DNA from 3 places in the Solibacillus sp. FSL K6-1126 genome. Region 3 is predicted to be linked to each of the others. Evidence: riboswitches for the same ligand, from Rfam matches in the RefSeq annotation. Region 3 holds a riboswitch; each other region holds the start of a gene.
The links. A riboswitch is a leader RNA that binds a small molecule or an ion and turns the genes downstream of it on or off. The one in region 3 is predicted to bind cobalamin.
Positions count from the first base shown of each region.

Region 1: it holds a riboswitch for cobalamin, as region 3 does, so the genes downstream of both, MHH44_RS06590 (hypothetical protein) here and metE (5-methyltetrahydropteroyltriglutamate--homocysteine S-methyltransferase) in region 3, are expected to answer to the same signal.
Region 2: it holds a riboswitch for cobalamin, as region 3 does, so the genes downstream of both, cobJ (precorrin-3B C(17)-methyltransferase) here and metE (5-methyltetrahydropteroyltriglutamate--homocysteine S-methyltransferase) in region 3, are expected to answer to the same signal.

Region 1 is NZ_JBBOPD010000001.1:1,379,817-1,384,067, reverse strand. It holds gene MHH44_RS06600 (bifunctional adenosylcobinamide kinase/adenosylcobinamide-phosphate guanylyltransferase) at 1-416, opposite strand, end outside; gene MHH44_RS06595 (ABC transporter substrate-binding protein) at 615-1,568, opposite strand; gene MHH44_RS06590 (hypothetical protein) at 1,558-2,115, opposite strand; cobalamin riboswitch at 2,276-2,457, opposite strand; gene MHH44_RS06585 (Fur family transcriptional regulator) at 2,509-2,919, opposite strand; gene MHH44_RS06580 (metal ABC transporter permease) at 2,916-3,782, opposite strand; gene MHH44_RS06575 (metal ABC transporter ATP-binding protein) at 3,798-4,251, opposite strand, start outside.
Region 2 is NZ_JBBOPD010000001.1:1,719,292-1,723,542, reverse strand. It holds gene cobK (precorrin-6A reductase) at 1-398, opposite strand, end outside; gene cobJ (precorrin-3B C(17)-methyltransferase) at 407-2,068, opposite strand; cobalamin riboswitch at 2,297-2,483, opposite strand; gene MHH44_RS08295 (S16 family serine protease) at 2,651-3,538, opposite strand; gene MHH44_RS08290 (DUF2785 domain-containing protein) at 3,554-4,251, opposite strand, start outside.
Region 3 is NZ_JBBOPD010000001.1:2,267,899-2,272,149, reverse strand. It holds gene MHH44_RS11130 (DUF2621 domain-containing protein) at 1-281, opposite strand, end outside; gene MHH44_RS11125 (DUF1659 domain-containing protein) at 446-664, shown strand; gene MHH44_RS11120 (DUF2922 domain-containing protein) at 696-917, shown strand; gene MHH44_RS11115 (YvrJ family protein) at 980-1,120, shown strand; gene MHH44_RS11110 (SCO family protein) at 1,227-1,838, shown strand; cobalamin riboswitch at 2,200-2,379, shown strand; gene metE (5-methyltetrahydropteroyltriglutamate--homocysteine S-methyltransferase) at 2,543-4,251, shown strand, end outside.

The DNA of each region.
Region 1 (4,251 bases), 890 kb from region 3:
TCATCCAGCACTTCATTTGATACAACTATTATTGTAGCACCTTGCTTCCGCCATGTTAGCAATTGCTTTTGCAGTGATTCGATACAATTATCGATGTACTCGCTATTTTCATTTTTTTGTTCATATGTATACAGTACATTCGAAAGCCATGTTGTCACACATTCAAAAAGCACAACATCATTATTTGAAAGCTGCTCGATCGTAAAAGGAATCTGTACTTGCATTTCCACTGTGTTCCAATGGGCGTTCTGATTTTCGCGGTCTTGCTGATGGCGGATAATTCGTTTTTCCATTTCCTCATCAAAGGATACACCTGTCGCGACATAGTAGAGCGTCTTTTCTTCACCTAACTGCCTAGCAAATTTTTCTGCAAAAGCACTTTTGCCGCTGCGCACACCACCGGTTATAAAAATCAATCGTATCCCCCCTTATTTTTATCAATTACGCCTCGGCGTAATTGCGTCCGTATTCTGCTTTGCGCTGAAGCGCAAAGAATTCATCGCCGAAGTCGTGACATCCGCCGGAAGCCAATTAATTTCATTCAGCGATATCCGCTGAATGAAGTTAATTGAAAAAGACATGCCTAAACTTAGGCATGTCCTTCTATTCTATACTTATTTAAATAGTTCCGGGTATACTGATTGTGCCATAATTTCAACGGCTTCACCAATACGCGGTCCAGGACGGGACATAATATCTCCATCGACCAGATAAACTGCCTTTTCTGAAACTGCCTGTATTTTATCCCAACCTGTGCGTCCTAGAATCTCGTCAACTGCATTTTCCATATAGGTTGCCGGTGTAATAATAATTTCAGGATTACGAGTAATGACATCTTCTTCCGTCACACTAATCCAGCTCGTCTGATCAGCAAAAATATTTTCAACATTGGCGTGATCCATTATTTCCTGCTGGAATGTACTGCTGCCGGTAGTCCAAAGATCCGGAGCTGGCGAAACTTCATAATATGCTTTTTTCTTCGTATCAATTGTCGCTGTTTTTTCTTGTACTGTTTCGATTTGTGCTTTAATGTCGGCTACAATTTCTTCGCCTTTTTCTTTTACATCCATTACTTCGGACAGTTGGATAATATCTGTATAAACATCATCAAATGTCGCAGCCGAAGCAATTACAAATACTTTCAAACCTGCATCTTCCAATTGGGCAATTTGTGCTTCCTCCCCAATTGTATAGGCAACAACGACATCCGGATCCAATTCCAGAATTCGCTCTGCATTGATGACAGTAGAAGTCGACACACGTTCAATTTTTTGTGCGGCTTCCGGATATGTATCATATTCTGTTGCCCCGATAATTTGTTCACCGACACCCAGCTCAAACAAAATTTCTGTATTGCTAGGCTGCAGGGAAATAATCGTTTCCGGTACTTCATCGAATGTTACTTCAACACCACGATCATCAACAACTGTATACGGTGCACCTTCACTTTTCGAACCGGCCTGCTCTTCTTTTTTCACATCATTTTCAGACTTTTCATCATTTGATCCGCATGCTGCTAATAAGAATGTTGCCGCTAAAGCAACGATCCATTTGTTCTTAAATTTCATTTGTTGTAACCCCTTTTTTCTTTTTCGTCGGATAAGATTTTGAGATAAATGGAATTTCCTCTTGTTGATGCTGCTGATTCATATAGACCGCCATGACAAAAAACACATTGGCAAGCAGCCCGAGAAAATCAAACAAAATTTCATCCACTTCTCTTTCCTCGCTCACTTTATGTAATGCCCTGAAAGACTTTTTCGCCTCACTGCGGCAAATATGCAGTCTTGCTGAACTTTCGATTCCTTGTGGCAGTACAAACTGCTGAATCGCTTCTCCAACTTCACTTACATAAAAATCGTATCGATCGCTTAGCCATTGCAAATCCTCAAATGTAATGGCTAATTTACCGCGTACCGAACCATTGACATGATAAGCTAACGGTTGGATTCTCCTCAAATCTTCCAAAACGAGCTGACCGGAAGCATCATCAACTAACGTCGGAAAGACTGTACCGATTCGCGTTGTCAAAGAATCGGTGCGGATTTCATAGTCGACGCAGCTTGATTTTTCCCGCATAAACGGATAACAGGAAAAACGGATATCCTTTTTCATAAAATTCTCCTCACTTCAAGTAGTGCCTCACGAAATTACGAGTGTACGAAAAAAAGCCACCCAAGAAAATGGATGGCTTCAAAAATCAAAAAAGAGTGCTGCAAAAGGATGCTCATTCGATCAGTGACTGCCGTACATTCTCTTTAATTCCGAAGAGGGATGTTACGATAAGAAAAAGATTGGTCTCCTGGCTCTGCGTTTCACTTTACTCATAAGTACCTTCCCGCTATATTAGCAGTGGTCTCACACTTATTTTCATCAACGCTTACAGTTACGGAAATAGCTTCGGATTTACACCGAATTCCCATTTATGCATAATGCATCTTTTTCCTGCAAATTTATTCAATTTGTCTTAATCACTTTAGCATATTAACAGAAATATGCAATGGAAATTTACAAACAATCCGGACATTTGCCATAAATCTCAAATTTGTGTGCTTCTACAGCATAACCCGGCAGCTTTTCACCGAGCATTTCCATCGGGCAAACAGACAGTTCCTTTACATTCCCGCAATCACGGCAAATAAAATGGTGGTGATGATGATCCGACTCACAATGCATACGGAAGTTACGCTCACCGTTTAATTCTGTTTCTTCTAGAATATCAAGCTCCACGAAAGTAGCGAGGTTACGGTAAATTGTATCGAAACTCATCCCAGGGAAATCTTTTTTCAATACTGATAACAAATCACGGGCAGTCAAATATTTGTCTGTAGATGCAAACATACCCAAAATCAACTCTCGTTTATCCGTCTTTTTATAGCCATTATCCTTTAATATTTCCCACGCGCGCGCTGCATTCACAGTATCTCTTCTCCTTCCGATTTAATTGTGAATTTCAAAACAAGCTTTTTGATTAAAATTACTAATAGCAAGATCAAAATAGATGTGACAACAATTGTTCCACCCGGTGCCAAGTTCAGGTAAAATGCAGAAATGAGTCCGATTACTACTGCCAGCTCTCCAAATACAATCGCTAAAATAATCGCCTCTTTAAAACCGCGAGCTAAACGCATCGCTGCAGCTACCGGCAATGTCATTAAGCTTGAAACAAGCAAAATTCCGACAATACGCATACTTGCTGCGATAACTAGTGCGACAACGATCATGAACAATAAATGAATCCATTTCGCAGGTAAACCGCTCGCTTTCGCATATTCCTCATCGAATGACAATACGAAAAGCTCTTTAAAAAATAAAACTAAAAATAATACAACTACGACTGCAATTGCCAGCACAACATATAGATCCTGACGTGATACAGCCGATACAGAGCCAAATAAATAGCTCATTAAATCGGTATTAAATCCGCTTGCAAGTGATATTAAAATGGCACTCACACCGATTCCGCCCGACATAATAATTGGTATCGCAAGTTCTTCATAATGTTTATATAGTCGGCGTAATCGTTCAATTAAGATCGAACCACTTACAGATGCGATAATCCCTAAATAAATCGGGTTCAGCAAAGCCAGCGCTGCAAACGATTGGCTCAAGTACAGGCTCCCGGCAATCCCCGCCAGTGTTACATGCGACAGTGCATCCGCAATTAGCGATAAACGTCTTACTACGATAAATACACCAAGCAATGGTGCAATTACTCCAATAACAAGCCCTGAGAAAAAGGCATTTTGCAAAAATTCATAGTTTAATATAGCTTCTATCATAACGGCCTGCTCCTCTTAGTGAATCTTTCGAACAGAGTGGCCGTTCCAGCTAGCAATCTGTTCTTCCGAAATCGTATCAAAATCATTTTTGTACCCGTGGAAATGAATCGACTGATTTAAGCACGCTACATGACTGACACGATCCGAAACCGTGTCCACATCATGTGTAACTAAAATCATCGTCATATTGTGATGCTTATTTAAATGTGCGAGCATATCATAGAATGCCTGCACATTTTCTCGGTCAATTCCGACTGTCGGTTCATCCAAAATAAGAAGCTTCGGATCGGATACTAAAGCACGTGCAATGAACACACGCTGCTGCTGCCCGCCGGAAAGCTGTCCAATATTCCGTTTTAGAAATTTATCCATGCCGACATCTTTTAAAGCACTTTTCACTAAAATATCCGCATCTTTGGGATAGCGTTTAAACAGCCCTACCTTTTGCGATAAACCACTTTTCACGACT
Region 2 (4,251 bases), 550 kb from region 3:
CCTGTCGTCAGCATAATTGTTCCTGAATGTGCGGATGCAGCAATTGCAGCTTCTGTATACGTTTCCACTTCCGTAACAAGCGGATGTACATAACTTTGCTGCGGACGTTCATATCGAATATAGGGAATACCCGTTAAATTTGCAGCGGCCATCGCTGTTTTGGAAGCCTCTTCCGCATATGGATGACTGGCATCGATAACCGTTGTTACCCGCCGTTTTTCAATTAGTTCCTTCATTTGCTGTTCTGTTAAACGACCGACATGGTACGGAACATTCGCTTCCTGTAGACTCGCTGCAGCAGATTCCGTAACGACAGTCGCCACCAATTCTTGTCCCGCTTGCATTAATTGAACAGCCAGCTCTCTTGCATCACTTGTTCCAGCTAAAAATAAAATCATCATTTCACCTAATCTCCACAAGGGGCCTCTTCCACTTTAATTTTGCATGACATATCAACATAATTGAAATTCAGGATTTTTTTTACACGTTTAAAATATTTGAAAAAACGTTCATTCGGATGTGCATTTTCTTTATAGTCCGCAACGATTTCTGTTAGTAAAGGAATCAATTTTTCGGGATCGATCCCTTCAAGGACAGGTTGTGCTGCATGTGCTGTTCGTCCAACTGGTTTGGAACCGATAAACAAATCAAACTTTTTCTTGCGGTAAACAATGCCGATATCATCAAAAACCGCGCGATAACATGCCATTCCGCAACCGTTAAAACCGACATGTAGTTCTTTCGGCATTTTAATGCCACCAAGTGTTTCCATAATCTCTTCAGCATATGGAATGGATTCGGCTTTTTCGCCGTAACAGAAATCACACGCCTTGACGATTACTACGTCGCCGACAGGTTGAACAAGTAAACCCGTTTTTTCTACCGTTTCTACGATTCTTTTAGGTGAATCAGTTGGTACCTTCAACACGAGACGGTGATCAGGCGTATACTCCATCGTACCCCGTTCTCCTACAACCTCTGCCAATGTAATCATTTGTGCAGGTGTAATCATTTTATTGGCAACACCTGGTGATACAGCAAACTCAAATATGGATTCCACTTCTTGCTGCACTAAAAACGGATTTTCTTCAACTTTTACTGCTGATGTTTCTTTATGTACGAGCGCTAATGCTTCATTTGCAAGCTGTAATGCGGTTGTTTTACTGGCTGCTGGTTCAACTATTTTTTTCTCTATAGCTTCAATTTTTTCATACCCGGTCTTTGCTTCACCCGTTTCCTGATCCAACGCCCAAGGTTCCGCTTCTTTTTTCAAACGTTGATGCGGTTTTAATAGTTGCTTTTCTTCTCTTAACGTATATTTACGCTGATAACCACGTGGTGTAATGATTTTATTATCGTAGTAAAATGTTGAGGAATTCCCCACGACGACCGTTGTCAGCATTCCGATATCATGTTCGAGCATTTCTTCTAGTGTTGTTAACACAATGTCCTGCGTATCCCGATAGGCAGCTTTTACTAATCCGACAGGTGTATCAGGTGAACGATACTTAAGCAATATTCGTTGCGCTTCCACAATTTGCCTTGTCCGTCTGCCGGATTTAGGATTGTAAAACGCAACGACAAAGTCTGCCATTGCCGCTGCCTCAATCCGTTTCTCGATGACCGTCCATGGTGTTAAATGGTCACTTAAACTAATTGTGCAGGAATCATGCATAACAGGAGCGCCAAGTAAACTTGCACAGGAGTTAATCGCTGATATACCCGGAACGACTTCTACTTCAATCCCTTCTTTTGCAGTCCATCCCTTTTCGATTAATACTTCATATACGAGGCCCGCCATTCCGTAAACACCTGCATCACCACTGGAAATAACAGCAACTATATGGCCGGCTTCAGCCTGTTTTACAGCTTCTTGCGCACGTGAAACTTCTTCAGTCATTCCCGTACTGACAATGGTTTTCGCCGTCACTAAGTGCTCAATCAGTTCAACATACGTTTTGTAGCCCATAATGTGATCACTTTGCTGTAGTGCATCGACTGCACGTTTTGTTATATGTTCCCGATCTCCAGGTCCGAACCCTACAACAAAGATCTTTCCTTTTTGCATGTAAACACCCTCCCTAGTAGAAAAATACATCTCGCACCAAATAGGACGTGATGATAATTTTTCTTATGTGGATTTCATCAAAAACTAGTATTGCTTATCCACTAAGAAATAAAAAAAGCCCGCACCTCTCGTTAGAAAGAGGTACGGGCATGTGAAATTAATACTAAAAAAGTATAGAAAAACACAAAAACAATTACTTGTTTCGCCTATACTTCTCCCTCCGAAAAGTAAGTATCGTTTAAATAAGCAGGTTTCCTGGCTTAAGCTTCCTTTTACTTTCACATCTTCCCATCTTTACGACAGTGATTCATTGTGATTTCATCAGCTATTACAGTAGCGGGGGCTGCATTAGTCTTTCACTAATTTCCCTTTTACCTTACAAAATTCTGTAAGCACTTATTTAAATTGCAAATTATTAAATTATTATAAAAATAACATAGTCTATTAAAAAATGATAGAACAATTATTATGATATCTGTTTTTTTCAGTGAAGATAAAGCATTGTTCCTTCATTATTTCGGTCCTTTGCACATTAATTTCCTATCCTAATTAACAAAGGTTGTTTATTTTCTGGTTTTCATTTTATTTATTTAATGACCCTGTTTCATTTAGTTTTTTTATATCAGTTACAGCATTTTCTATAGATGCCACAGCGATAATTTCTATATTAAGCTGCTCATCTTTTTTCACTTTCCTTGCCTCTTCTGCATTCTCATCAGGCAAAAAAATATAAGAAAAACCGCTTTGTTCGGCAATCAAAGTTTTCGCTTTTATTGAACCGATCTCCCTCACATTTCCTTTGCTATCAATCGCTCCTGTTACGGCAATCGGAATATTATTGTTAACGTCACCATTTTCGATAAGAGCGCTTAATACAGTGGCAAGTCCTGCACTATCACCTTCTATATCTTCTCTTTCTAAAAATTGATTAATAGCAAAAGCGTTTTCTGGTAAATAAGCAAGGACATTTTCCTTCATCGTCTCAAAATGTTTCTCCATAGGACGTACATAACTTAGTAATTCTTCGTTTTTCGAACGGTACCGGATTTTATTCGTGACAACTTCCGAATCCAAAACTTCTTTATAAGTTGAAGATTCCATAGTATGAATTAAGTAGTTCAAGTCCGTTATATATGGGATCTCAATTACTTCCACTGCCAGTACATTGATTCCTGAGTCTTCCACTATTTCAAAAGGCTCGTTATATGACATAAGAAAATAAGTATATTTTTCATAATCAATCAGTCGGCTTTCAAAGACAACTAATAGGGCTAGTATATAAAAAATCCCTAAAAAAGCTGCTTTCAACTTCTTCTGGTTCCGGTAAACAAAGAATCCGAAAATTGAAATACCCAGGCCCACTATAATAAAAATAATAAATTGATAACCGTTAATCTTATCAAAATAATATGCGAGTAAGCCTGTTATGTATAAAATGAATGGCAGTATCATTAAAAAAATACGTCTCAATTTTTCAACTCCTTACTAAACAAAAGTTGGATTTCCAAAAATAATCCAATCGGCTGTTTTTGTACATTTGGTTGATTTTAATAAATGTCTTAATAATGCTGCCTCAAATTTTTTCACATTCCATTCATACCGGTATTTCTTATGCCAATCCTCTACTTCTATGTAATGCAATCCTTTTAGCCACGTTAACAATTGCTCATCCGTCAGTCCCTTATCCAGTAATGCATCAATGACCGGTAACATGCGTACTTCTTCCTCATCGATTAAAGCATATTCAGTATGAAGACAGCTTTTTAAACTTTGTAATGCGCTACATAATAATTTGGAATCCTTCATCAACGGATGTCTAATTGCTTCTGTTAATAAATCACTTCCATGTGCAACCGCATGTGCCCAGCCCTTTGTATTGACGAATCCTCGGTAATCCTTCTCAAGAAATAAATAATGAATACTACGGTGAATAGCCTCAACAACAAGTTCTTCAGGCAAACTTCTATTTTCACGATCTTTCCCTAAAATAAGGGTGATAACGAGTGCCGAAAACGATCTTGTAAATACATCATCAGAAGGATTGCTCTGTGTAATATTTAAATAAAGGTGCTCATCATCCGAACATGTTTTTAATATTAAAACTAATTGTTCTTCAGTAAATTGCTCATTCAGAATTAATTCGCAAAATCCCCGATAAATTAAGTTATCTCGTAAATAGCCAT
Region 3 (4,251 bases):
ATTTCACCGATTTTACCGGCAATCTTTTCTTTGGCAACTTGCCGGAATAACTCTGGTACAGGACTGACAAGCTCGGTAAGTAATTGTTTTTCATCTTCACCCCATAGATGAATTGTTTTATCTAAGTATATGTTTTGCCAATCTAAATCCGATTTACCATCCTGTTTCGGCAGGGCCTTCAAAAACTTGCGGAACATAAAAAAGCCGCCAATCCCCATAAGCGAAATCAATACTACAACCCAAAATAAAATAAACCATAAAAACCAGCCATCTAAGCCCACAATGTTCACCTCATTACTTAATATTGTCTACGAAATTTCTTCTACTAATCTATTGGTGATAAACCTCATTATTGTCTATTATATAAGTTTTTGTAATTTTTTTCATCGTCATTGTCCCTTTTTTCTGTAAATCATGACATATATAGGGCAAGGAGGTGAGAAACATGAATGAATTTGGATTTTTATCTGCGACGTTGACAGTTTATTATCAGACAGGGCTTGATGAATTTAATGAGCCAATGATTAAAAGTTCCACATTCCGTAACTTGGAAAGAAACGCAACAGCCCAGCAGCTATACACAGTTGGGACAACAATCGTCGGCTTAACAGATTACGATTATATCGAATCTGTGAAAACGCAGAAAGAAACGATTACAGCTTAATTAAGTGTAGTAAAGAAAAGGAGGAGAGCTTATGGCACAAGTTTTACAATTAACATTTGCCAACATTGCAGGAAGCACGATGACGATCAATATAAATGATCCGAAGCCGAATTTAACTGAGGCTGAAGTGAATGCAGCGATGCAAACAATTATTGATCAGGCGGTATTTTCGAAAGACGGATTTTTGTTCAATGTAAAAAAATCTGCGCGTATTGTTGAGCGTAATGTAACAGCAATTGAACTGATCAGCTAATAGCAAGGCCGGCGAAGTGTGATGCTTTGCCGGCTTCTTTAAATAAAAATGGAGGGATTATAATGGACCAGTGGATTGCCATTCTTCAGGAAGTAACGTTTCCGATCTTTATATCTTTTTATTTACTGTATCGGATAGAAACAAAACTTGAAGCGATTCATACAGCACTCGTATCATTACATCATCCTGCAGATAGAGCGTGAGAAACTCTTCACAATTTTGACACACGTCCTTTCTTCCAATAACTATTGAGAATATACTAAATATTGGGTAAGATGAGAGTAATGTTCAAAGAGTGGAGAGAGAGAAATGAAAACGAAAAACATAGTATTCGCACTTATGCTCTTGGCAGCAACTGTACTTACATCATGCAGCAATTATCAGTTTAAACCGACGACCAACTTTGAAATTAGCGAGTTTACGATGACCGATCACCGGAACAATGAAGTGACACTGGACAGCCTAAAAGGGGAACCATGGCTTGCAATGTTCATCTTCACAAGCTGTACAACAATTTGCTCGCCAATGACAATGAATATGACCCGTGTCCAGGATCATCTCGAGAAAAAAGGGCTGGAAGATTATAAAATTGTCGCGTTTTCCGTTGATCCGGACTACGACACACCGGCGCGTTTGACAGAATATTTATCGCGCCATACACCAGTAGATGAATCAAAATGGCATATGCTGACAGGATACGATCAAAAATTTATTGAGCAGTTTGGCAGAAACTCATTTAAAACACCTGTCCAGTCGATTGAAGGGAACGATCAAGTTATCCATGCCGATACATTTTTCCTAGTGGATGAAAAAGGAATCGCCGTGAAAAACTATTCAGGCTATGGCACTGGCGAAGATGGTGTTCCATATGAAACGATTGCGAGTGATATGGAAGCACTCATTGACGAACGTCTAAAGTAATAGTGAAATGAAAGATTAACTTGCGAAAAAAGTGTAGCTGCTTTTTAAGCAAGTTTTTTTATGGAGTTTACTGCGGGCTTTTCTAATAAATATAAAAATGTGCTAATAAATCCACCGATTTTCTAATAAGTTGCTGATTTTCTAATAAAGGAGCAGGATATGCTAATATCAGTTCCAGATTAGCTAATAAGTATGTCAACTTTTCTAAAATCATCCGCAGAAGTGCTAAAATAAACAAATTTCTTCTAATAAAAAGCACACAGCATCCACTGAAATTATTTCAACCCCGCATATCTTTAATATGGTCGCAAAATAAAAAGAATTTTCAAAACTAGAATTCTATGATATAGTATACGAAATTACATACTGTGTAAGTTACGGTGCTTGTGAGAACAAGCTTAAAAGGGAAACCAGTGAAAGTCTGGTGCTGTCCCGCAACTGTAAATCGGAGTTCGTGATATTCAACCACTGTCTATTGATGGGAAGGGTCACAAGAACGTTGATGATGAGCCAGGAGACCTGCCGGAAACTAGTACACGCCAATACCTACGTGGAAATAGGTGGTGATTTTGTGCGAAAGTGAGACAGAACTCCTTTGATTATGCAAAGGTTTTTATTGTCAATCTCTTAAACATTCACACCCCTCTTTCATTTTGAAAGAGGGGTTTTGGTTTTTATGTAACAAATTTAAGGAGGAATTGTTTATGAAAACAGCAGTAATTGGCTATCCGTATATTGGACAAAATCGTGAATGGAAACGTATAACAGAGGCGTTTTGGAAAGAACAATTGTCTTTGGAATCCTATGAACAGGAAATGAAAAACTTACGACTTGCCCAACTCCATCAACAGCAGAATTTAGGGCTGGATGTTTTAACGGTAGGAGATTTTACATACTATGACCGTATGCTTGACTTAGCCGTTATGTTTAATATGATTCCATCTAGATACGACCATCTATCATTGCAGCATCATTTAACAGCCTATTTTGCAATGGCGCGCGGTGCTGAAAATGTGGTGGCAAGTGAAATGACGAAATGGTTCAACACAAATTATCACTATATTGTACCGGAATACGAAGGACAGCAACTGGCATTGCAACACAATGTTTACGCGCAATATATTCAGGAGGCAATCGAAGCATTCGGCATGACCCCTCGTGTGACTATTATCGGTCCATTTACATTTTATAAACTGACGAAAGGTATAGATCACGAACAAAAACAACACTATATTCAGCAGCTGGTAATGGTATATAAAGAGTTGCTTCAGTCGTTGGAAGCAAGTGGTGCAACGTCGATCCAGCTTGAAGAACCAAGCCTTACAAAAGACCTTACGTCCGAAGATATAGCATTAGTTCAACATTTCTATCATCAAATATTAAAAGGACTGACAGTTGAAACGATCTGCGCAACTTATTTTGAAGCGTTATCCGACTATCAAACAATGATTAATTTGCCTGTAGATGGCTTTGGACTGGACTTTGTTCATGGGAAAAATGAAAATCTAGCAGCGTTAAAGAAGTTTGGTTTCCCAAAAGATAAAGTTCTATTTGCAGGTATTATTAATGGTCGGGACATATGGAGAGCCGAGCTGCAGAAGCAGTTGGAACTAGTAGCGGAAATACGTTCCTATGTACCATTTTCACCAATACATCTACAAACATCATGCAGTCTTCAGCATGTGCCAGTTACAACAGCAGGAGAAAACGGGATTGTACCAGAGCTGCTAAATGCTTTGGCATTTGCCAATGAAAAAATAACGGAATTGCAAATGATCAAAGGGAAAATACTTCAGCAGGAAGTTCTTCATATCCAGGCTTTTTTAGATAGCGAAAAAGCAATCCGAACATTGGCACTGCATGAATCAAGACAAAAGAAAGCAGTACATGCACAAGTAAACGCATTAACACCGGAAGCATTTAAACGAACTGATGACTACGACAAGCGTAGTAAGCTACAACGTGCCTTTTTACAGTTACCAGACTATCCGACAACAACAATCGGGAGTTTCCCGCAATCCTCACAAGTTAAGAAAAACCGTAGTTTATGGCGAAAAGGGGAAATTACAACAACCGAGTATGAAGCATTCAACGCGAACGAAACCGCACGTTGGATTACCATTCAGGAGCAACTTGGCCTTGATGTCCTTGTTCATGGTGAATTCGAGCGAACTGACATGGTCGAATTTTTTGGTGAAAAATTAAATGGCTTTGCTTTTACGACAAATGGATGGGTAGTTTCATACGGATCACGTTGTGTAAAACCCCCAATTATATACGGAGATGTTGAATGGATAGAACCGATGACAGTAAAGGAAGTAAGTGCGGCACAATCACTTACGGAAAAACCTGTAAAAGGGATGTTGACGGGACCCGTTACAATATTGAACTGGTCATTTGTAAGAAATGATTT